Regions from separate parts of the Neobacillus sp. DHD-1R genome, predicted to be linked through region 2. Evidence: a T-box and tRNA genes for the amino acid it is inferred to sense, from the RefSeq annotation. Region 2 holds a T-box; the other holds one or more tRNA genes.
What was found. The T-box of region 2 lies ahead of AC3ANL_RS18385 (glycine--tRNA ligase). A T-box ahead of a tRNA ligase gene usually reads a tRNA of that ligase, here a tRNA-Gly.
Positions count from the first base shown of each region.

Region 1: it has a tRNA-Gly gene. The T-box ahead of AC3ANL_RS18385 (glycine--tRNA ligase) is inferred to sense a tRNA for this amino acid. The anticodon was not compared.

Region 1 is NZ_CM173232.1:1,320,304-1,332,224, forward strand. It holds tRNA gene AC3ANL_RS06235 (tRNA-Thr) at 1-22, shown strand, start outside; tRNA gene AC3ANL_RS06240 (tRNA-Tyr) at 51-135, shown strand; tRNA gene AC3ANL_RS06245 (tRNA-Trp) at 141-214, shown strand; tRNA gene AC3ANL_RS06250 (tRNA-His) at 230-305, shown strand; tRNA gene AC3ANL_RS06255 (tRNA-Gln) at 344-418, shown strand; tRNA gene AC3ANL_RS06260 (tRNA-Gly) at 423-497, shown strand; tRNA gene AC3ANL_RS06265 (tRNA-Cys) at 506-579, shown strand; tRNA gene AC3ANL_RS06270 (tRNA-Leu) at 624-709, shown strand; tRNA gene AC3ANL_RS06275 (tRNA-Leu) at 734-815, shown strand; gene AC3ANL_RS06280 (hypothetical protein) at 1,428-2,699, shown strand; gene AC3ANL_RS06285 (DUF2179 domain-containing protein) at 2,814-3,377, shown strand; tRNA gene AC3ANL_RS06290 (tRNA-Gly) at 3,658-3,731, shown strand; gene AC3ANL_RS06295 (B3/B4 domain-containing protein) at 3,818-4,489, opposite strand; gene queG (tRNA epoxyqueuosine(34) reductase QueG) at 4,598-5,746, shown strand; gene AC3ANL_RS06305 (amidase domain-containing protein) at 5,820-6,695, shown strand; gene trmL (tRNA (uridine(34)/cytosine(34)/5-carboxymethylaminomethyluridine(34)-2'-O)-methyltransferase TrmL) at 6,760-7,233, shown strand; gene nfsA (oxygen-insensitive NADPH nitroreductase) at 7,281-8,030, shown strand; gene AC3ANL_RS06320 (PrkA family serine protein kinase) at 8,877-10,772, shown strand; gene yhbH (sporulation protein YhbH) at 11,062-11,921, shown strand, end outside.
Region 2 is NZ_CM173232.1:3,719,116-3,731,036, reverse strand. It holds gene AC3ANL_RS18410 (diacylglycerol kinase family protein) at 1-99, shown strand, start outside; gene AC3ANL_RS18405 (cytidine deaminase) at 315-716, shown strand; gene era (GTPase Era) at 706-1,626, shown strand; gene AC3ANL_RS18395 (YqzL family protein) at 1,784-1,927, shown strand; gene recO (DNA repair protein RecO) at 1,963-2,715, shown strand; T-box leader at 2,765-2,954, shown strand; gene AC3ANL_RS18385 (glycine--tRNA ligase) at 3,011-4,393, shown strand; gene ccpN (transcriptional regulator CcpN) at 4,607-5,239, shown strand; gene AC3ANL_RS18375 (pyruvate, water dikinase regulatory protein) at 5,273-6,082, shown strand; gene dnaG (DNA primase) at 6,685-8,493, shown strand; gene rpoD (RNA polymerase sigma factor RpoD) at 8,535-9,665, shown strand; gene AC3ANL_RS18360 (acyl-CoA dehydrogenase family protein) at 9,996-11,135, shown strand; gene cccA (cytochrome c550) at 11,313-11,681, shown strand; gene AC3ANL_RS18350 (tRNA (adenine(22)-N(1))-methyltransferase) at 11,777-11,921, shown strand, end outside.

The sequences.
Region 1 (11,921 bases), 2.4 Mb from region 2:
TCAAGTCCTCTCGCCGGCACCATAAGCTGGCAATTGTATATTATATATGTGGAGGGGTAGCGAAGTGGCTAAACGCGGCGGACTGTAAATCCGCTCCCTCCGGGTTCGGCGGTTCGAATCCGTCCCCCTCCACCATCTTTAGGGGTATAGTTTAAAGGTAGAACGAAGGTCTCCAAAACCTTTGGTGTGGGTTCAATTCCTACTACCCCTGCCAATTAATTTTATAATGGCGGTTGTGGCGAAGTGGTTAACGCACCTGATTGTGGTTCAGGCATTCGTGGGTTCGATTCCCATCAGCCGCCCCATATATATTCATCTTGAATATAGATCTAATATATTTTATTGGGCTATAGCCAAGCGGTAAGGCATCGCACTTTGACTGCGACATGCGTTGGTTCAAATCCAGCTAGCCCAGCCAAAATGCGGAAGTAGTTCAGTGGTAGAACATCACCTTGCCAAGGTGGGGGTCGCGGGTTCGAATCCCGTCTTCCGCTCCAAAATATATGGCGGCATAGCCAAGTGGTAAGGCAGAGGTCTGCAAAACCTTTACCACCGGTTCGAATCCGGTTGCCGCCTCCATAATACTTTTTGTAGTATTGATAAGTCCAGTTCATTTTAATTACGCCGGGGTGGCGGAACTGGCAGACGCACAGGACTTAAAATCCTGCGGTAGGTGACTACCGTACCGGTTCGATTCCGGTCCTCGGCATTGCTTTAAAAAACATCTTAATACGCCGGTGTGGCGGAATTGGCAGACGCGCACGACTCAAAATCGTGTTCCGTGAGGAGTGTCGGTTCGACCCCGACCACCGGTATACAATCATCGCTTGCCAATGCGATGAAAAAAACGTTTCTTACATTATGTAAGAAACGTTTTTTTATTTATCTTAATGTCCTTCAATCTTTTTTTATTTGAAATTACAACTTTTAGTTTGTTAGGCCTAATTTTTCTTTCTTTCTTTTCGTTGAAAAATGGCAATCAGTGTAGCAGAAGGTCGCTCTTCATGAGTGGCCTTCTTTTTATATATTTAATACTAATGATAAACAATAAGCTATGTCTATTAAAGATGTTATCCGGTAGATTGATCAAATAGGAACCCCTAGCTCTTTTTTTAAAAAAATCCCCTGTTTGAATTTATTAATAATCGGGTACACATAAACAAAAGGTATCTGGCACCGTCCGAAAATTCCCAAATAGTCGGGAACTTGTCGATGGTAAGCATTTAGTTTTCTGAATTTTATTCAAGTTCTTCATTTTGGAACCGTTAAGGGTTGAGAACGTTCTTACAACAAACGATTTAGAAGAAAGAACGTTTCAGCTTATAATTCAATTTTACATAGAAACTGGTATCTCTATAAACGGAGATAGAGATACGGTAAAACCTTGTATGTTTTTTTATAAACTAGATAAAGAAGAGGGGATTACTATGGAAAAGGAAATTAAAGTAGGTATTGGCTTTGCAACAGGCCGTAAACACTTCAAGCAGGTTTTAAAAACATATATTTTTAATTGGAGGGAATCTGAATTAATCTCCAATGAAAAGGTATCTTTAAACTTGTTTGTTGCCTACGATTTAAAATACCACAATACAAAGCCTACAGACTATACGAATATCAGTTCAGAATTACTAGAGCTAGTTGACGGTACCTGCTTTATTGGAAATGAAAAAATGCAGACAGAAATCAGCCAGTTAATCAAGCAGGGGATTATTAATGAAAGACAGGCAAAGCTTATTTTCGGCAGAGGATATGCCGGCAAACGCAATATCATTCAATATATGGCAATAAAAGAAGGAATTGATTACCTGATATTCTTAGATGACGATGAATATCCTCTAGCTGTTACTAATAGCGGAACAGCTATCTGGAGCGGCCAGCGAGGGCTGGACACTCATTTAAAACATATTCAGCACGCCGATATTACGAACGGCCACCACTGCGGATACATCTCTCCTATTCCATATATCAGATTTAATGATAGCTTAAAGGAATCTGATTTTCAGACTTTCATTCAGGCCATCAGTAACGACATTGTCAATTGGGATACAATTAAATCGGTGATGGAAAACGGCGGTGTTACTTATGCTGACACGAGAGTGCTTGTAAATGGGAATGCCGAGGAAGTGGAGGAAGTCAACCATTCTAAATTTATTTCCGGCTCTAATCTTTGTATTAATTTAACAGACCTAGAGCGTGTCAATCCTTTTTACAATCCTCCTAACGCCCGCGGAGAAGATACCTTTTTAGGAACCTGTCTTCATGACCGAAAAGTGCTGCGTGTGCCATGCTATACCTTCCACGACGGTTTTTCAACGTACAAGACCTTGTTAGATGGAGTGCTGCCAACGAAATTAGATTACATTCAAGCCGACTGTGAAGAAGTTATTCAGCGTTTTTACAAGGCGTGTATCGGCTGGATCCGTTATAAACCGCTATGGTTATATATTACGGATTCTAAGAGATACGAGGAAAGAATTAAAGAGATGCGTGAACAGCTGGCCGCAACTCTGCCAAAAATCTGTGAGTATTTTGGCAGAAACGATTTCATGAAGATAGCTGCCGAACTGGAAAACTATCACCGCAATGTGAAAAAGCATTATAACGATTTCATAGAAACACAGCAGGCCTGGGAAAATATTAGCAATGCGTTCAGCGGTGTAGAACCGCAGCATATGCCAAAGATTGAAACAGGTGCCTGATTGACTGTTTAACAATCATTTCTGTGATTATAGAAAGGCGAAATCCTGTTGATTGGTGCACCTGGAAAGGAAATCAACAAGCAGTTTTACACACCAATAAAAAAGGAGTTCATTATGTTTTTAAATCTTCTTGTGATTTTCATACTTCAACTGGTATATGTCCCGATTATGACTCTACGGACGATCTTTTTAGTAAAAAATATGAGTTTAGCAGCTTCACTACTTGGTATATTAGAAACATTAATCTCGATCTTTAGCTTATCCATCATATTTTCCGGTAATCAAAGCCTCACTGAAAAAATTATTTATGCCGTTGGCTTTGGTGTGGGGCTTTACCTTGGAACACGAATTGAAAATAAATTAGCAATTGGATACACTACGTTATATGTTAATTTAATGGACCAAAATGAAGAATTAATTGAAGCGTTAAGAAATAAGGGACTAGGAGTGACCATCTATGAAGGGAGCGGCCGTGATAGCAAAAGGTACCAATTAGAAATACTGACAAAGCGGAATGTTGAAACGGAAGTCATGCATTTTATTGAACAATATGACCCTAAGGCTTTCATAATTTCGTATGAACCGCGAAGATTTAAAGGCGGTTTCCTAGTGAAGGCTATGAAAAAGAATATGAAAAACAGTTCCATGAAAAACGCTCATACGCATATGGGAAAATAAATTCACAGCCAGCCGCATATCCCTCTAAAGATTAGCGGCTGGCTGTAACCATTCGGTGTATCCACCATCCCATCTCCCTTTTCAAATTAAGTGAAATAGACCTTTTTTAAAATAGTTATTTTGTGAAAAATATGGACATAAACATGTATCTTGAATGGTTATTGCTAATAATGATGTTCTTAAAAGTAAAAGAGAATAATCGACAAAATTTGCGAAAATTCCTTGACCTTTTTATGAAATGTGTGTAGTATTAATTACGTCATAAGTTTGTTAACAACATGCGGGTGTAGTTTACTGGTAAAACCTCAGCCTTCCAAGCTGATGTAGTGGGTTCGATTCCCATCACCCGCTCCATACATATTAACTAACGCAGTGTATCGTTACATAGGAGAACGATGCATTGCGTTTTTTTATTTTATTGGATATAAAAACGATGCCACTTACTGGCATCGAAGAATTTGGAAGGAAGCTTCTCCTCCATGGATTTGTGCAAACATGTTCATAAGTGATTCAGTAAGCTTTTTAGCACTTTCTAAATTGGTTGTTGGTCGTAAATAAATAATTTGCAAGGCATTTTTGGTCTCAACCGTTACTTGCTTTTTTACAGAATCAACAAACGGACTACCGAATGGACCATTCTGATCAGAAGCCAAGATAAGACGCTGTAAAGAATTTTCCCTTCCATTCAAGCCTATGTATTCCTCTCCTTCTTCTCCAATTCGGATAGCGACATCTCCTTCTAGCGCATCAAGATCATAAATACCAATGGGTACTTGATATTGTAACGAGAAAAAATTATTAATATCAATTGCACTTTGAACGGAAGAAAGATAATTTTGCTTTTGTACTCTTCTAAACAATGCTTCAGCAGAAGGACGATAGCGATTTGGATCCTTCCCAATCATTTTAAAAATGCTCCGCCATTCCTTAATAGCAGGAAGATCTGTTACAAGTTTATCTTCTAAATCGAAATAGATCGACTCTTGAAAAAGCTGGAGCCTGCCTTTTAACATTTGTGGTGAATCCCCAACAATAATATCCTTATATTCAATCACACCAAGTTTAAAGTCTGGAATGTATTCCATTATTTCTGATGAAAGTTGAATTTCCAACCATTCCACCTCCAAAATTCATTAAAAATAGTTTATCATAAATAAATGTGCTACTAATAATTTTAACAACTTTAAATAGATATGAATAATTGGAAAGGAGGGTGGCAAATGGACCCATTTACTTTAAAAGAAGAAATCATCGCGTATAGTAAAAAAATTGGTATCGATAAGATTGGATTTACGACTGCTGATCCATTCACTGATTTGAAACACCGATTAATAAGACAACAGGAACTCGGATATCAATCAGGATTTGAAGAGCCGGATATCGATAAACGGATCACTCCTTCAATGCTGCTAGAAGAACCTCGCTCGATTATTTCTATTGCCTTAGCCTATCCAGCAAAAATGAAGGAAACAGTGAAAGGGCAGAAGGGAGAGAGAAGGGGAATATTTAGCAGGGCCTCGTGGGGACTTGATTATCATCATATTCTTAAAGAAAAGCTGAAAAAGCTGGAAGAGTTTATTCAACAGAAAGTACCTGATGCTAGGGTAAAATCAATGGTCGATACAGGAGAACTGTCTGACCGAGCCGTTGCGGAGCGGGCTGGGATTGGTTGGAGCGGAAAAAACTGTGCTATCATTACCCCGGAATTTGGCTCTTACGTATATTTAGGTGAATTGATTACGACTATCCCTTTAGAACCTGATACACCAATAGAAGACCAGTGTGGGACGTGTACAAAGTGTTTAGAGGCCTGCCCTACAGGTGCATTAGTGCGAGGAGGTCAAATTAATGCACAGCGCTGTATTTCTTTTTTAACACAAACAAAGGAATTGATACCGGAAGAATTTAGGGATAAGATTGGCAATCGTGTTTATGGCTGTGATTCCTGTCAAACAGCCTGCCCTGTAAACAAGGGGATCGACTTTCATGTTCATGAAGAAATGGAACCAGACCCAGAAGTAGCCAAACCATTATTAAAGCCAATTTTAAAATTAAGTAATCGGGAGTTTAAAAATAGATTTGGTTATGTTTCAGGATCATGGAGAGGAAAGAAGCCTATTCAACGAAATGCCATTATCGCACTTGCCCATTTTAAAGATGAAACGGTAGTCCCCAATTTAATCGATATATTAGAACATGAGGCAAGTATCGTCACAAGAGGAACAGCAGCATGGGCTCTCGGGAAAATTGGTGGTAAGAACGCCCATACGGCCTTATTAAAGGCTAAAGAATATGAAAAAAACCGGGAAGTCCAAGCAGAAATAGATAAAGGCCTATGCTTTTTTAACGAAAAAGGAACGAACCGTTAACGGTTTCGCTCTTTTTTTTATAGTGAAATCCAGCCCTCTTTCATATGTATGAAAAGAAAGGGGTGGAGACTATATGCGTGAGTACCTTCAAGACTTATTTGAAAAACGGGTAAATCAATTTATAACCGATACAAGAAGTCACAGACTATTTTTCCCAAAGGCAGAAAAGAAACAAGCTTCCTTAGCAAAAAGGTCTGCCGAAATAGTGAAAGTAAAGGCAGCTGGCAGGATTATTGAAGAGTTCACTGAAGAAGAATTTCAAACAATAAAGTACCATGCCCATTATCAATATTTAATTAAGCAAAAAGGAAAATTATATATGGAAGAAGAGATGGAAGAAAGGGTGGCTAAGTTTTACAAAAATGCATTAGTTATGGATGAAGAAATCATTCCGAACCTTGAACAAAAGATCATTTCGGAATCGGCAGCAGCTGCTTTAGCTGATCATGAAGAACGGTTAAGCTATCAATATAATCGGTTAAAAGCGGTTCAATATGCGGAGCGCTGGTGGAATAGCTACAATCCTGCCTATAAAAAATTTGAAAATGATTGTACGAATTTTATTTCACAATGCCTCCATGTGGCAGGCTCACCGATGCGGGGCTATCCGAATCGTGGTTCCGGCTGGTGGTTACAAAAAAATAACTGGAGTTACAGTTGGGCAATCGCTAATTCACTAAGATTGTATTTTTCGAATTCAAAAAGCGGCTTAAGAGCAAGGGAGGTTAGTAATCCTGAGCAATTACTTTTAGGTGATGTTATTTGCTATGATTTTGAAGGGGACGGACGGTATAATCATAATACACTTGTCACGGGAAAGGATGCTAATGGGATGCCTTTAGTTAATGCTCATACTTACAATAGTCGAATGCGGTACTGGGCATATGAGGATTCCTCCGCTTATACCCCTAATATCAAATATAAGTTTTATTCCATCATTGATGAATGATTCTTGAAAGCATAAGTCAGCATGGTATAATTGCCTTTAGAGTTTTTATACGAGGTGAAGTTTTTTGTCTATACATGTAGTTTTATATCAACCACAAATACCTTCTAATACCGGAAATATTGCTCGGACCTGTGCAGGCACGGATACTAGTTTACATTTAATTCGTCCACTTGGATTTTCAACAGATGATAAGATGTTAAAAAGGGCAGGCTTGGATTATTGGGAACATGTAAATATCATTTATTATGATTCCTTAGAAGAGTTTTATGAGAAGAATGCGGGAGGAGCATTTTTCTATATTACGAAATTTGGACAAAAGCAATTCAGCAGTTTTGACTACAGTGACGCAAGTAAAGATTATTACTTTATATTTGGGCGGGAAACCACTGGTCTTCCGAAGGATGTAATTGAAAATAATATAGAAACAGCCCTAAGAATTCCGATGAACGAAAATCTTCGTTCATTAAATTTATCAAATACTGCGGCGATTCTTATTTATGAAGCATTACGCCAGCAGGATTACCCCAATCTTAAATGAAGAAAAGAGGCTCCGCAGCGGGCCTCTTATAGAAAGGAAGGAAAACGATGAATGATGTTATTTCCACGATTCTTAATCATCGCTCGATTCGTCATTTTGAGGACAAACCCCTCACTGATGAACAGATAAAAACCATTGTTGCCAGTGCACAAGCAGCGGCAACCTCTAGTTTTATTCAAGCCTATTCTATTATTGGGGTTCAGGATCAACAGAAAAAGAAAAAATTAGCGGAACTAAGTGGAAATCAGCCCTATGTGGAAAAGAATGGTCATTTTTTTGTTTTTTGTGCTGATCTGTATCGACATACCGTTATTGGAAAAAAGGAACAGACAAATGTGAACTCTTCACTTGAAAGTACCGAGAAATTTATGGTTGCTTTGATTGACGCGTCTTTAGCAGCTCAAAATGCAGTGATTGCAGCTGAATCTATGGGGTTAGGCATTTGCTATATTGGGGGGATCCGCAATAACTTAGCAGAGGTCAAACAGCTTCTTAAAATACCTGACCGGGTTATTCCATTGTTTGGACTTGCAGTTGGCTATCCCAGTAAGATTACGGAACAAAAACCGAGACTGCCCCTGGAACATATTTATCATATAGATGAATATGAGCAGGATGATGAGCTTTTCAATCAGCAGCTGGATGAATATGATCAGTTAATTTCCACTTACTATGAGCAAAGAACAGGCGGCGAAAGAAATGATCGCTGGACAGAGCAAATGGCCAAGATGCTTGAACGACCAAGAAGGATGTATATGAAGGAGTTCATCCAAAAAAACAAACTTGATATCCAATAAAAATGACTGCCAGGAGATGTAATGGTTCACTTGTGAGGTGCAAAACTGTAAAAATCAGGTCAAATCACTGATTCATTCTCACATTTTTTCGCCACTGAATTCACAGGACAAATCACATCCTTCATAGCTTGGATGAAGGACATTTTTCATGTTGCCCAACCGGGTTTTGTCCTTCATAACCCGGATGAAGGACATTTTTCATGTTGCCTAACCGATTTTTGTCCTTCACAACTCAGATGGACACAATTTTTTGTTTTGCCCAAAACTTTCAATATAATGCACATCTTAAATCACATCTATTTCACATACCCTCCAATAATTATTTCAGCCTTGTGAATCACCTTGTGATTTCATATGTGGAAAAGTTGCAAAAATTTATAATAAGCTTGTTGCACCAACGAAAAAAACGCATTAGAATTCGTCCGTGAATTCCAATGCGTTTTCATTTGTGATTCGCTTGTTTGCACCACTAAAGTGAACCCGTTACAAGAGATGGCAGTCGTTTTTTTTTTGAGAAAAGCCGCTGACCAGGCGCTTCCGCTTTTCTTATTTATTTGTACCTGGTTTGTCGTTATAACCTGCTGTGAAGATTGCCGCTAAAAATGCGATCATGACTAATATAACAATGAAAGTGTTCATGTTATGTATATCCTCCTTCGTCATACATTTTTCATTTTTTGTCCATATATTTTTATTATAGCCTAACTTAAAAAAATGAAAAGAGCAATATTCCTATTCTTAAAATAAAAAAGATAGACAGTATCCCGCATTGGTTACGCATGTTCAACTTCTTTGGTGCATAGATTATATTAATCGTCTCTGATAAAGCTACAGGGGGAGGGCCTTATGGACATTTTAAAGAAAATTGAGAGGTATCGTGAGGACGAGGAAAAACTTCGTTGGGAAGGAACATTCGCGGACTATTTATTGTTGCTTAAAGAAAAGCCATGGGTTGCACAATCAGCACATTCTCGAGTTTATAATATGCTTAAGGATGCAGGAATTGAAGAAGAAAAAGAGGCGAAGAAATACAATTTCTTTAGTAATCAATTATTCGGTTTAGAAGAATCCTTAGAACGACTTGTGGAAGAATACTTTCATCCAGCAGCCAAGAGGCTCGATGTTAGAAAACGGATTTTACTTTTAATGGGTCCTGTTAGTGGTGGTAAATCCACACTTGTGACGATGTTAAAAAGAGGTCTGGAACATTATTCCCGTACGGACAGAGGTTCAGTGTTTGCCATCAAGGGCTGTCCAATGCATGAAGATCCGTTGCATTTGATCCCACACCATTTGCGCACTGACTTTTTTCAAGAGTATGGGATCCGCATTGAGGGAAATCTTTCACCATTGAATATGATGCGGCTGGAAAAAGAATATGGCGGAAGAATTGAAGATGTTTTAGTGGAGAGAATCTTTTTCTCCGAAGATAAACGGACTGGAATTGGAACATTTAGCCCTTCTGATCCAAAATCGCAAGATATAGCAGACTTAACAGGAAGTATCGACTTTTCAACTATTGCCGAGTTTGGGTCAGAATCTGATCCGCGCGCCTATCGCTTTGACGGGGAGCTAAACAAAGCAAACCGAGGAATGATGGAATTTCAAGAGATGTTGAAATGTGATGAGAAATTCCTCTGGCATTTACTTTCTCTAACACAGGAAGGAAATTTTAAGGCAGGCAGATTTGCGCTCATAAGCGCGGATGAGCTCATCGTGGCTCACACAAACGAAACAGAATATCGTTCATTTATATCCAACAAAAAGAATGAAGCTCTCCACTCCAGAATTATAGTGATGCCAATTCCCTATAATTTAAAGGTTTCCCAGGAAGAACGAATCTATGAAAAGATGATTCGTGAAAGTGATGTATCGGATGTACACATTGCTCCACATACCTTAAAAGTTGCTGCAATGTTTACTATTCTTACTCGATTAAAGGAGCCGAAAAAAGGTGATATTGATCTGGTAAAGAAAATGCGCCTTTACGATGGGGAAAATGTAGAAGGTTTTAATCGCGCGGATGTCGAGGAACTTAAGAAGGAGTATCCAGATGAAGGCATGAGTGGTATTGACCCACGTTATGTTATAAACCGGATATCTTCGACGATTATTCGAAAAGAGGTACCATCTATTAATGCTCTAGATGTTTTAAGATCATTAAAAGATGGGCTTGACCAGCATCCATCCATTACAGCAGAGTTAAAAGAACGTTATTTGAATTATATTGCCTTAGCGCGTAAAGAGTATGATACGATTGCCAAGAATGAAGTTCAAAAGGCTTTTGTGTATTCATATGAAGAGTCGGCAAAAACTTTAATGAACAATTATCTGGATAATGTTGAAGCCTACTGCAATAAAGTAAAGCTTCGTGACCAGTTAACCGGGGAAGAAATTAATCCCGATGAAAAATTAATGCGTTCCATTGAAGAACAAATTGGAATTTCCGAAAATGCCAAGAAGGCTTTTAGAGAGGAGATATTAATTCGAATTTCTGCTTATGCGAGAAGAGGCAAGCGATTTGATTATAATTCTCACGACCGTCTAAGAGAAGCGATTCAAAAGAAGCTGTTCGCTGATTTAAAGGATGTAGTCAAAATTACTACTTCATCTAAAACACCAGATGAGCAGCAATTAAAGAAAATTAATGATGTGGTTGCGAGGTTAATTGATGAGCATGGGTATAGCTCCACATCTGCAAATGAACTATTAAGATATGTAGGTAGTTTATTGAACAGATAATCGAGGATTAAAATAGCGTGGACTGACAGAATGAATCTGTCAGTCCCTTTTTTTCCTAACTAACCGTCTTGATTTGTGCATGGACGCCTGACTAGGGTACCACACTGCAATCTTGTCCAATCACCTAGGCGAATGCCTTATTGTCGAAATTATTAGTAAATTATTCTTTCTTTCTGCATAGGATAAAGTAATCCATCATTTAGTCGTTTTTTTTCACTCGCGTTATTTTATGTTATTATTAAAAATTTGTGCAATATGGAGTTAATAAATTTTTAAGGAGGGGTTTAGAATGACTGTCGATAATCATCAATTTGTAATTTCTAAAGAAGATTGGTCCCTCCACCGAAAAGGCCACGATGATCAGCAACGGCATCAAGAAAAAGTCAAGGAGGCAATTAGTAACAATCTTCCAGACTTAATTACAGAAGAGAGTATTATAATGTCTAATGGTCGCGATGTGGTAAAGATTCCAATTCGTTCATTGGACGAATATAAAATTCGTTATAATTATGACAAAAACAAACACGTGGGCCAAGGTGAAGGTGATAGTCAGGTCGGTGATGTAGTTGCTCGAGACGGTTCGAGTGGTCAAAAGGGTCCTGGTAAAGGCCAAGGAGCAGGAGATCAGGCCGGTGAAGATTATTTTGAGGCAGAGGTTTCTTTAATGGAACTTGAGGAAGCATTATTTAAACAACTAGAGCTTCCAAATTTAAAGAAAAAAGAGGACCCAGAACATCTTATTGAAAATATTGAGTTCAATGATATTCGGAAAACTGGGTTAATGGGAAATATTGATAAAAAACGTACGATGATGTCTGCTTTTAAGCGGAATGCAATGACTGGTAAGCCTGCATTCCACCCTATTTATAAGGATGATTTAAAGTTTAAAACCTGGAATGAAGTGATCAAACCTGACTCTAAAGCAGTTGTGATTGCGATGATGGATACCAGTGGCTCCATGGGCATTTGGGAAAAATATATGGCACGCAGTTTCTTTTTCTGGATGACACGCTTTTTAAGAACAAAATACGAAACAGTAGAAATTGAATTTATTGCGCACCACACCGAAGCTAAAATAGTTTCTGAAGAAGACTTCTTCTCGAAAGGAGAAAGCGGCGGAACCATATGTTCATCCGCATACCGCAAAGC
Region 2 (11,921 bases):
GCAAAAGATATAGCCGCAGGAGCTGTCTTAGTATATGCAGCTCTGTCTGTTTGTATTGGAACCATTATCTTTTGGCCTTATGTTCTTAAATGGTTTTAATAAGCTAGTAAATTTTAGAACTACCTAATTTGAATTGCTTAAGCTAATCCGATAAAATAACTTAATCAGCTTTTTTTTTAAAGACAAGTTGATTTATGAGAAAATTCTAATTTTTTAAAATTTTATATTTCTTTTTTGCTACAAATAATGATTTTCTCTAAATTTTGAGGTAAAATAAAGAAACAGCAGATTCCTGCTGGAAGGGAAGACGTTTTGTGAACATTGAACAATTAGTTGAAGAAGCAAAGAGTGCAAGAGAAAAAGCCTATGTTCCTTATTCGAAGTTTGGAGTAGGAGCTGCATTGTTAACGACAAATGGAAAAGTATATCATGGCTGTAATATTGAAAATGCCGCCTACAGTATGTGTAACTGTGCGGAACGTACTGCCCTTTTTAAAGCCTATTCAGAAGGCGACCGGGATTTTCATATGCTTGCAGTAATAGCAGATACAGATCGCCCATGTTCCCCGTGTGGTGCTTGCCGACAAGTCATTTCCGAACTATGCCCAAGAGACATGAAAGTGGTTTTAACAAACCTAAAAGGAGATATTCAAGAAATAACGGTTGCCGAATTATTGCCAGGTGCCTTTTCATCGGAGGATTTACATGCAAAATAATGGGAATGGAAACGCATACAAATCAGGATTTATTTCAATTATTGGACGGCCAAATGTTGGGAAGTCTACCTTTCTGAATCGAGTAATCGGCCAGAAAATCGCGATTATGAGTGATAAGCCGCAAACAACACGCAACAAAATCCAAGGTGTCTTATCACTTCCTGACGCTCAAATGGTTTTTATTGATACACCAGGTATCCATAAACCAAAACATAAATTGGGCGACTTTATGATGAAGGTAGCACAAAATACGCTAAAAGAAGTTGATTTAATTTTATTTATGGTAAACGCCGTAGAAGGCTTTGGCCGTGGGGAAGAGTTTATCCTTGAAAAATTCCAAACAGTTAATACCCCTATCTTTCTGGTTATAAATAAAATTGATCAAGTTCACCCTGATGAATTGTTGCCAATTATTGAATCATATAAACAAAAATACGACTTTAAAGAAATTGTGCCAATTTCTGCTCTTGAAGGAAATAATGTTGAACGACTTTTAGAACAAATTAAAACCTTCTTACCTGAAGGACCGCAATATTATCCTGCTGATCAGGTAACCGATCATCCAGAGCGATTTATTATTACAGAGTTAATTAGAGAAAAAGCCTTGCATCTTACCAGGGAAGAAATTCCACATTCGTTGGCTGTTGTCTTAGATAAAATGGAACGGCGAGAGGGTAAGGATGTTATTCATGTAATGGCAACCGTAATCGTTGAGAGAGACTCACAAAAGGGCATTATCATTGGAAAGCAAGGCAGCATGCTGAAAGAAATCGGAAAGCGTGCTCGTGTTGATATCGAAAATCTCCTTGGGTCAAAAGTATTTTTAGAGCTTTGGGTTAAAGTTCAGAAGGATTGGCGCAATAAGATGTCTCAACTTCGTGATTATGGCTTCAACGAAGATGAATATTAAATCATAACCCTATTTAAAATATTAACTTATTGACAAGTTTATGCGTGGACAAATTAACAAATATTTCGTCTTATGATTTTAGCAAAGCAGGCTATGATAATTGTAAGGTTTGGGATTAACTTTAGGCTAGTCTAAATAATGAAAGGTGGGGTTTTCAATGATGGATTTTACGTGGAAAGTATTCCTCCAAACAGGTAATATTGACACATATCTTCTCTTCAAAGAGCTTGAGAAGGAAAACCAAGAAATACCCGGAAATCTGAATGAAGATCTAGCACAAATCGATTTTCCCGTTATATAAGTTTGTTTTCGCGCTACTTTAAGAAGGTGACATTTATGCTTCAGAAGTGTGAAGGCATCGTCATTAGAACGACAGATTATGGTGAAACTAATAAAATAGTGACTCTATACACGAGGGAATGGGGAAAGATTGGTGTAATGGCACGAGGTGCTAAAAAACCAAACAGCCGCCTTTCCTCCATTTCTCAGCTTTTTACACATGGATATTTTCTCCTGCAGATTGGTTCAGGTCTTGGAAGCTTGCAACAGGGTGAAATCATCACTTCGCACCGATCAATTGGTGAAGATATATTTTTAACTGCTTATGCCAGTTATATCGTCGAATTAACAGATAAATGTACAGAAGATAAGAAACTAAACCCATATCATTTTGAATTGTTATATCAAACATTGCATTACATGAATGAAGGCTATGAGCCAGATATACTCATGAATATTTATGAAATGAAAATGTTAAATGTGATGGGACTGTACCCCATCTTACATCAATGCTCCGTTTGTGGCAGTACAGACGGACATTTTTCTTTTTCGATACGGGAAGGCGGGTTGATCTGTCATCGATGTGTAGGGAAAGATCCATACCATTTTAAATTATCACCAGCTTCGGTTAAGTTATTACGGCTATTTTATAATTTTGATCTTTCAAGGTTAGGAAATATTTCAGTCAAGGAAGAAACAAAGGCTGAATTAAAAAAAGTGATTACTGCTTACTATGAAGAATATTCAGGACTAAATCTTAAAACAAAGAAGTTTCTTAATTCCATGGAACAATTTCGAAATCTCTTATAATCGTCTTGTTGACAATCGTTAAACTTTTAGTTACTATTTCTTTAATAAAATATTTGCTGTGACGGAAAGTAGTACTTAGTCAGTTCTATAAAAGCGAACCTAGGATGGTGTGAGCTAGGGGATAGGACACTAACGAAGGCGTTCTTGAGCAATTTGTGTTGAATAAACACGATTTGAAGGAGGCTGCTATTTTTTTAGCAGCAAATAGGGTGGAACCGCGGGTAACTCTCGTCCCTATGCTGAACAAGCATAGAGATGGGAGTTTTTTATTTTTATAAGAAAAGGAGCAAAAAAAATGAATGTAACGATGGAACAAATTGTTTCGCATGCGAAGCACAGAGGATTTATTTTTCCTGGATCTGAAATTTATGGAGGACTAGCGAATACTTGGGATTACGGTCCGTTAGGCGTTGAATTTAAAAATAATATTAAGCAAGCTTGGTGGAAAAAGTTTGTTCAAGAATCCCCATATAATGTGGGCGTAGATGCAAGTATTCTAATGAATCCTAGAACTTGGGAAGCATCTGGTCATATCGGTAACTTTAATGACCCCATGATTGATTGTAAAAATTGTAAGGCAAGGCACCGCGCTGATAAATTAATTGAAAATGCCCTTGATGCTAAAGGTATGGAAATGGTTGTAGATGGTTTGCCATTTGAAAAAATGGAGGAGCTGATCAAGGAACATAATATTGCTTGTCCTGATTGTGGCAGCCATGATTTTACAGGCATTCGTCAATTCAATTTAATGTTCAAAACCTTCCAAGGGGTAACAGAAACAAGCACAAATGAAATTTTTCTTCGCCCAGAGACAGCACAGGGAATTTTCGTTAACTTTAAAAATGTTCAACGGACAATGAGGAAAAAATTGCCGTTCGGTATCGCTCAAATCGGTAAAAGTTTCCGTAATGAAATCACGCCTGGTAATTTTACTTTCCGGACAAGAGAATTCGAACAAATGGAATTAGAATTTTTCTGCAAACCGGGTGAAGAACTTACATGGTTTAATTACTGGAAACAATTTGCTGAAGGCTGGTTATTGTCATTAGGCCTTACGAAGGAAAATTTAAGACTTCGTGATCACTCTGAAGATGAACTTTCCCATTACAGCAATGCAACAACTGATTTTGAATTTAAGTTTCCATTTGGTTGGGGCGAACTTTGGGGAGTTGCTTCAAGAACAGATTATGATTTGAAACAGCACATGGAATTTTCCGGAGAAGATTTCCATTATCTTGATCCTGAAACAAACGAAAAGTATGTCCCATACTGTATTGAACCATCACTTGGTGCTGACCGAGTAACACTTGCATTTTTGATTGATGCCTATGATGAAGAGCAACTGGAAGATGGTACTTCTAGGACGGTTATGCATTTTCACCCTGCATTGGCGCCTTTTAAAGCAGCCGTTCTTCCATTATCAAAAAAATTATCTGATGAGGCTAGAGAAGTATTTGCGAGTCTAGCAAAACATTTTACAGTCGATTTCGATGAGGCAGGATCGATCGGTAAACGTTACCGCCGCCATGATGAAATCGGTACACCATTTTGTATTACCTATGACTTCGATTCGAAAGAAGATAACATGGTAACCGTTCGTGATCGTGATACCATGGAACAAACCCGTATTTCAATTGCAGAACTAGTAAGCTTTCTACAAGAAAAGATGGTTTTTTAAATAAGAAAAGCGAAAGCGCCCTGGTCAGCGCCGTATGGCCTGGGGTTGGACAATTCTCGAAGCCTAAACTGATAAATTCTTATATAAAAATAAAGGTGCGGGCAACCGCACCTTTTGATTAAGAGGTTGCATACATTACATCTAAAAAGGAAGTAGTATATAATATTCCTATAACGAATTGTAATTAGTGGATTTTTCAATAAGTCATGTAAGGTGGTGAGGACAATCGAACTAACTAAGCGTCAAGAACATATATTACAGATTGTAAAAGATAATGGCCCTATTACGGGGGAGCACATTGCTGACCAATTAAGTTTGACCAGGGCTACATTAAGACCAGATCTCGCCATTCTAACCATGGCTGGATTCTTAGATGCCAGGCCGAGAGTAGGTTATTTTTATACAGGGAAAACAGGAGCGCAGCTATTAACCGAAAATTTGCAAAAAATCTATGTGAAGGATTATCAGTCCATCCCTGTAGTGGTCAGTGAAAATGTATCTGTATATGATGCAATCTGTACCATGTTCCTAGAAGATGTAGGCACTTTATTTGTAGTGGACCAACACTCCAGCCTTGTAGGCGTTCTTTCACGAAAGGACTTGCTGCGCGCAAGTATCGGAAAGCAAGAGCTTACTAGTATACCCGTTAATATTATTATGACAAGAATGCCCAATATTACGATGTGTGAACGGGATGATTTATTAATTGAAGTTGCCAAGAAATTAATTGATAAACAAATCGATGCCTTGCCGATTGTGAAAAAAACCGAAAAAGGCTTCGAGGTAATTGGAAGAGTTACGAAAACGAATATAATCAAAGCCTTTGTGGCCTTAGGTGATGAATAAAAGATATCTGCAAAGAGGAGCTGTTGAGGAAGAATGAGCTTGCCTATCATTTATGTTGTATCTGATTCAGTCGGTGAGACAGCTGAGTTAGTCACGAAAGCGGCAATTAGCCAATATAATGGGTCTGGTATAACATTAAAGAGATTTCCTTATGCTGAGGATCATGACCATATCGATGAAGTGTTATCGCTTGCTTCTCATGATAAAGGCATGATAGCTTTTACACTTGTAAAACCAGATATGCGTACATACTTAAAGGAAAGAGCAGTAGAAGAAGGGATTGTGGCTGTCGATTTAATAGGACCTATCATCGATCAAATTCAGATTTTCAGTGGGAAAACACCACTATGTGAACCTGGACTTGTGAGAAAGCTTGATGAGGATTATTTTAAAAAAATAGAAGCAATTGAATTTGCGGTGAAATATGATGATGGCCGTGATCCAAGAGGGCTTTTAAAGGCTGATATTGTCCTAATCGGGGTGTCAAGAACTTCAAAGACACCTTTATCACAATACTTGGCACATAAACGATTAAAGGTTGCAAATGTTCCACTTGTGCCAGAGGTGGACCCACCGGAAGAACTATATAAAGTTCCAATCGAAAAATGTTTTGGATTGAAGATAAGTCCGGAAAAGTTAAATAATATTCGACGGGAACGATTAATTTCTTTAGGCTTAAATGATCAAGCAAGCTATGCGAATATTGAAAGAATTAAAGAAGAATTAACCTTTTTTGAAAAAATCATTGAGAAAATTAATTGTCCCGTTATAGATGTAACCAATAAGGCAGTAGAAGAGACTGCGAATGTCATTTTAAATTATATTCAAAAAGGGAGATCCTAACACATAGTCAATTGATTATGTGTTTTTACATGTTAAAAAAAATGAGAAAAAGTTATGGTAAAATGATAACGAATATACTATAATAAAAAATTGTGATAAAAATATATCTTTTTAGGTTTAGAGTTGCATTGGAACGAATAAACTATTTATTGTTAGATGTCAAGGCAGCCCCCTAAAAAAAATTCGACAGAAATCCTTTTAGAAAAGTTCATTCATTTAGAAGGAATATGCGGAGTGATGTAGAATTAATACTTATGTAAAAGGCATTCCAGCTATTTTTGTCGATGTAGATTTTTGCACAATCAAAGATGAGATTGTCGAATTACTTCCAAATTTTCCGTAGAGTTTTTTTATCGCTTCCTATGGTCATCATGTGAAAGTTACGATTACATATGCAACGTGGAAAAATGTTGATTCAGGAAAGGAAGCTGCGAATTTAAATGCCAAGGCAAGGAGAAGAGGAATAAGCGGAAAAGGACAAAAGTGATTTCAATCTGAGGTCGAGCAAGACTTGTGATGAAATTAACAAAAATTTTGTCGAAATTTGCAGGAATCTAATAAGTGCCTGCCGAATATGTGTAAGTACAAATGGAGATGTTTTCATGGCAGACCGTATAGCCGAAGAAAAGATTGACCAAATTCGTCAGGCTGTTGATATAGTCGAAGTCATTAGCGATTATGTTCAACTGAAAAAACAGGGGCGAAATTACTTCGGATTATGCCCTTTTCATGGAGAAAGCACCCCATCATTTTCAGTGTCACCTGACAAACAAATTTATCATTGTTTTGGCTGTGGAGCCGGTGGTAATGTATTTTCTTTTTTAATGGAGCTTGAGGGGACCTCATTCCAAGAAGCAGCCATTAAATTAGCTTCGAAAGTAAATATTGACCTTGAAATTAATTTATCTGCCGGACATGGTGGTAAAAAGGTATCCAAAGATTTTCAATCGATGCTTGATGCTCACGAGCTATTAAGAAAATTTTACCATCACTTGCTGGTAAACACAAATGAAGGTCAACAAGCATTAGAGTATTTGCTAAGAAGAGGTTTTACCCAGGAATCGATTGATAAGTTTCAAATTGGCTATGCATTAAATTCATGGGATTTCGTTTATAAATTCCTAACTAAAAGGGATTTTTCGCCTGAATGGATGGAAAAAGCCGGTTTAATTATCAAACGTGAAAGGGATGAAACGTATTTCGACCGATTTAGGAACCGAATTATGTTTCCAATTTTTGACCGTCATGGTAATACGATTGCTTTTTCTGGAAGGTCACTTGGGGCTGAAGAGCCCAAATATTTAAATAGTCCCGAAACAGCAATCTTTAATAAAAGTAAAATTTTATATAATTATCATTTGGCTAAGCCAAGTATAAAGAAAATGCAGAACGCTGTTTTGTTTGAGGGATTTGCCGATTGTATTGCAGCAGATCGGTCTGGAGTAGAGAATGGTATTGCGACAATGGGGACATCCTTGACAGATGAACATATAGCCCTTTTACGTCAAAGCGCTCAATCCATAACCATCTGTTATGATTCCGATAAAGCAGGAATTGAAGCGGCATATCGGGCAGGTAACCATCTTCATGATGCGGGTTTTCAAATAAAGGTAGCCATGATGGCTGACGGACAGGATCCTGATGAATATATCAAAAAAAATGGCGCTGAAAAATTCCGCAAAGAAGTAATTGAGGCAAGTTTAACATGGATGGCATTTAAATTTCTTTACTTTCGAAGAGGAAAAAATCTTCAGTTAGAAGGAGATAGGCTTGCTTATATCGAAGAAATAATCAAAGAAATCAACAAGCTAAATAAAGCTGTTGAAAAAGATCATTATTTGCGACAATTGGCAGCTGAATTTTCACTTTCTTTAGAAGCCTTGCAGGAACAGCAAAAACAAATGTTCTTTGCTGAAAAAAGAAAATCAAATGGGAAAAATGAACCCGTGCATAAACCTGTAGTAATTACTAAGCATGTGGAGGATTTAAAGCCCGCCCATTATACGGCTGAAAGATGTCTCATAGCCCATATGCTTAAAAATCGCGATGTGGCGTATAAGGTTCAGGATTTACTTGCAGGAAACACGTTTAATACAGATGAACATCAGGCAATAATAACATACCTGTTAGGCTTTTATGAAGATCACATGGTACCAGACACTAGTTCGTTTTTAACCTATATACAGGATGCAAATCTTAGAAGAATGGTTGCCACCATTGAAATGATGTCCATAAATGATGAGTTAACGAACCAAGAATTAACTGATTATATCAAACAGGTGTTGAATTATCCAAAATTGTTAAAGATAAAAGAAAAAGAAGTGGAATTAAAAGAAGCTGAGCGTCAAAGTGAATTTGGAAAAGCTGCAGCAATTGGTGTTGAAATCAATCAGTTGCGTAAATTGTTATAAACTAAAATGAAGTGTTTTTGATTCTGGAAGGAGGGGGACATATGGCTGCTGAAAAATCCGCCCGTTCAAAAGAGGTTGAAAATGAATTAACCCTTGAACAAGTAAAAGACCAGTTAACTGCGCTGGGTAAAAAAGTTGGTGTCCTTGCCTATGATGATATTGCTGAAAAGATGGCTAATTTTGAGTTAGATTCTCATCAAATGGACGAATTTTATGAGTTCCTCGGTGATCAAGGAATTGAATTAGTTGGTGATAGCGAAGAGGAAGACCCAGATGCTAAAAAGTTAGCAAAAGAAGACGATGAGGAATTTGATTTAAATGATCTTAGCGTTCCTCCAGGAGTTAAGATTAATGATCCCGTCCGTATGTATCTGAAAGAAATTGGACGTGTAGACTTGCTTTCCGCGGAAGAAGAAATAAAGTTAGCAAACAGGATTGAAGGGGGCGACGAAGAAGCAAAACGACGCCTTGCAGAGGCTAACCTGCGCCTGGTTGTAAGTATTGCAAAACGCTATGTTGGACGAGGAATGCTTTTTCTTGATTTAATTCAAGAAGGAAACATGGGTCTAATTAAAGCTGTTGAGAAATTTGATTACCGTAAAGGCTTTAAATTTAGTACGTACGCAACTTGGTGGATTCGTCAAGCAATCACACGTGCAATTGCGGATCAGGCAAGAACGATTCGGATTCCTGTTCATATGGTTGAAACCATCAATAAACTAATTCGTGTGCAGCGTCAATTACTACAGGACCTTGGTCGTGAACCAACACCTGAAGAAATTGGTGAGGATATGGATTTAACACCAGATAAAGTAAGAGAAATTTTAAAAATTGCTCAAGAACCTGTCTCACTTGAAACACCAATCGGTGAAGAAGATGATTCACACTTAGGTGATTTTATTGAAGACCAGGATGCCACATCGCCTTCTGAACATGCTGCATATGAATTGTTAAAAGAGCAATTAGAAGATGTTCTTGATACATTAACAGACCGGGAAGAGAATGTCCTTAGACTGCGTTTTGGCTTAGACGATGGCCGTACTCGTACCCTTGAAGAGGTAGGCAAGGTCTTTGGAGTTACACGCGAACGTATTCGTCAAATTGAAGCGAAGGCATTGCGTAAATTACGTCACCCAAGCCGCAGTAAACGTCTTAAAGATTTCTTGGAATAAAATAATGTGGTACCATAGTTTACTTCGTAAAAGGAGTAAACTATTTTTTTATTATTTTACTGAATTGTCTTTCATTTTGCAAATGGCCATTTACAATTTATGGCTGTTTTAGACTGATTTTGTTTTTGTGCAAAAGGAAAATAAATGTGTTTCTAGGTTGCTAAAGGTGATAAAGTGTTAATCGGTTTGATTTATTTCTTCACTCCCAAATAAGGTTGTTATATTTGCATAATATAATATAATTAAAAATTTTTAAATATTGTGAATTTATAACAGCTTCTTTTATAATTGAAAAGAAAGCGCATACAATTATGCTTTGGGGGGATGAAAATGAATTTTGATTTTACATCTGAACAAGAGATGATTAAACGAACAATTCGCCAGTTTGCTGATGAGGTAGTAGCGCCTGGTGTTACCGACCGTGATAGAACAAAGAAATTCCCTGTAAAGATCTTTAAACAACTAGCAGAAATGGGGATTATGGGATTACCTTTCCCGGAAGAATACGGTGGGGGCGGCGCAGACACAATCAGTTTTGCAATCGTGGTTGAAGAACTAAGCAGGGTATGCGGCTCGACGGGAATAACTTATTCCGCCCATATTTCTTTAGGAGGAGCACCCCTCTTTTATTTCGGAACCGAGGAGCAAAAGCAGAAGTATTTAACCCCTATTTGTACGGGAGAATCCTTTGGGGCCTTTGGGCTTACAGAGCCAAACGCAGGTTCAGATGCCGGAGGAACAAGGACATCTGCTAATATAGAAAATGGTGAGTTTGTAATTAATGGGAATAAGTGTTTTATTACTAATGCCAGCTATGCAAACCATTTAGCCTTAACAGCTGTAACGGGTGAAAAGGATGGGAAGAAAGAAATTAGTGCTATTATTGTCCCAACAAATGTGCCTGGATTTACCGTGGTTGATAATTATGAAAAAATGGGTTTGAATTCATCGAATACAACGGAGCTTGTGTTGGAAGATGTAAGAGTTCCGGTTGCAAACCTTTTAGGGAAGCGTGGAGAGGGCTTTAGACAGTTTTTAATTACGCTTGATGGCGGTCGTATTGGAATTGGTGCAATGGCTGTAGGAATCGCTCAAGGGGCGTATGACAAGGCTTTGCAATATGCACAAGAAAGGAAGCAATTTGGCAAATCGATTTCTTCTTTTCAGGCCATTCAGTTTAAACTTGCTGATATGGCCTTGAAAATAGAGTTAGCACGGAATATGGTATATAAGGCTGCGTGGTTAAAGGATCAGAAAAGACCTTTTTCTAAGGAAGCGGCTATGTGTAAACTTTACGCCTCCGAAATGTGTATGGAAGTTACCAGCCAAGCCGTACAAATTCACGGCGGATACGGCTACATGAAGGAATATCATGTTGAGAGAATGATGCGTGATGCAAAATTGCTTGAAATTGGTGAAGGGACATCGGAAGTTCAACGAATGGTAATTTCACGATTAATTGGTTGTTAAAATGTTAATAGGGAAAGATAACAGGGGCTATGTAATTGGCCTCTTTTTCTTTTTTTTACAAAGATTATAGTAATAAAATAAGTTTGGGGCTTTTCCTTCTGTTAATTTTCAAGTAAAATAGTAGTTGTTTGTAGACTATATGTTTAAGCGATGTTCGTACATAAGGGAGGTTGTATTATGAATCGGAATCCGGTCATTCCTTACATTCTTGTCATGGTTTTTGGAATTATTTTAGTGTTTATCCTTTCTTTCAAAGGCCTTGGAGATATGAAGGAAGTCGCCAAGGATAATGGGGAAGGAAAGGGCAGTGAGACAACTGAAGTTGCTGCATCCAAACCAGAAGATATTTACACACAAACATGTGTAAGCTGCCATGGCGATCAATATCAAGGGGTAGTTGGTCCAACATTAAAGGGTGTTGGTGATAAGTATTCAAAAGAAGAGCTTATGACCATCGTAACAAAAGGTAAAGGTAATATGCCAGCTGGTCTTGTAACAGAAGAACAAGCGGGGGCTATGGCAGATTGGTTATCAAAGATTAAATAAGAAAAGAAGTCCTTTGCATCTGTGAAGGACTTTTTTTATACTTAAGTGAAATACAACCTCAATAAATCGATATTAATATAAAAGTGGTGGAATTTTTGAATACAGATAAATTATCAATGCGCTTAACTACGGTTGCGAAATATGTGCCTGAAGGGGCAAGAATGGCCGATATTGGTTCGGATCATGCTTACTTGCCATGTTATTTGGCAAAGAACTTAAAAATCACAGCCGCCATTGCTG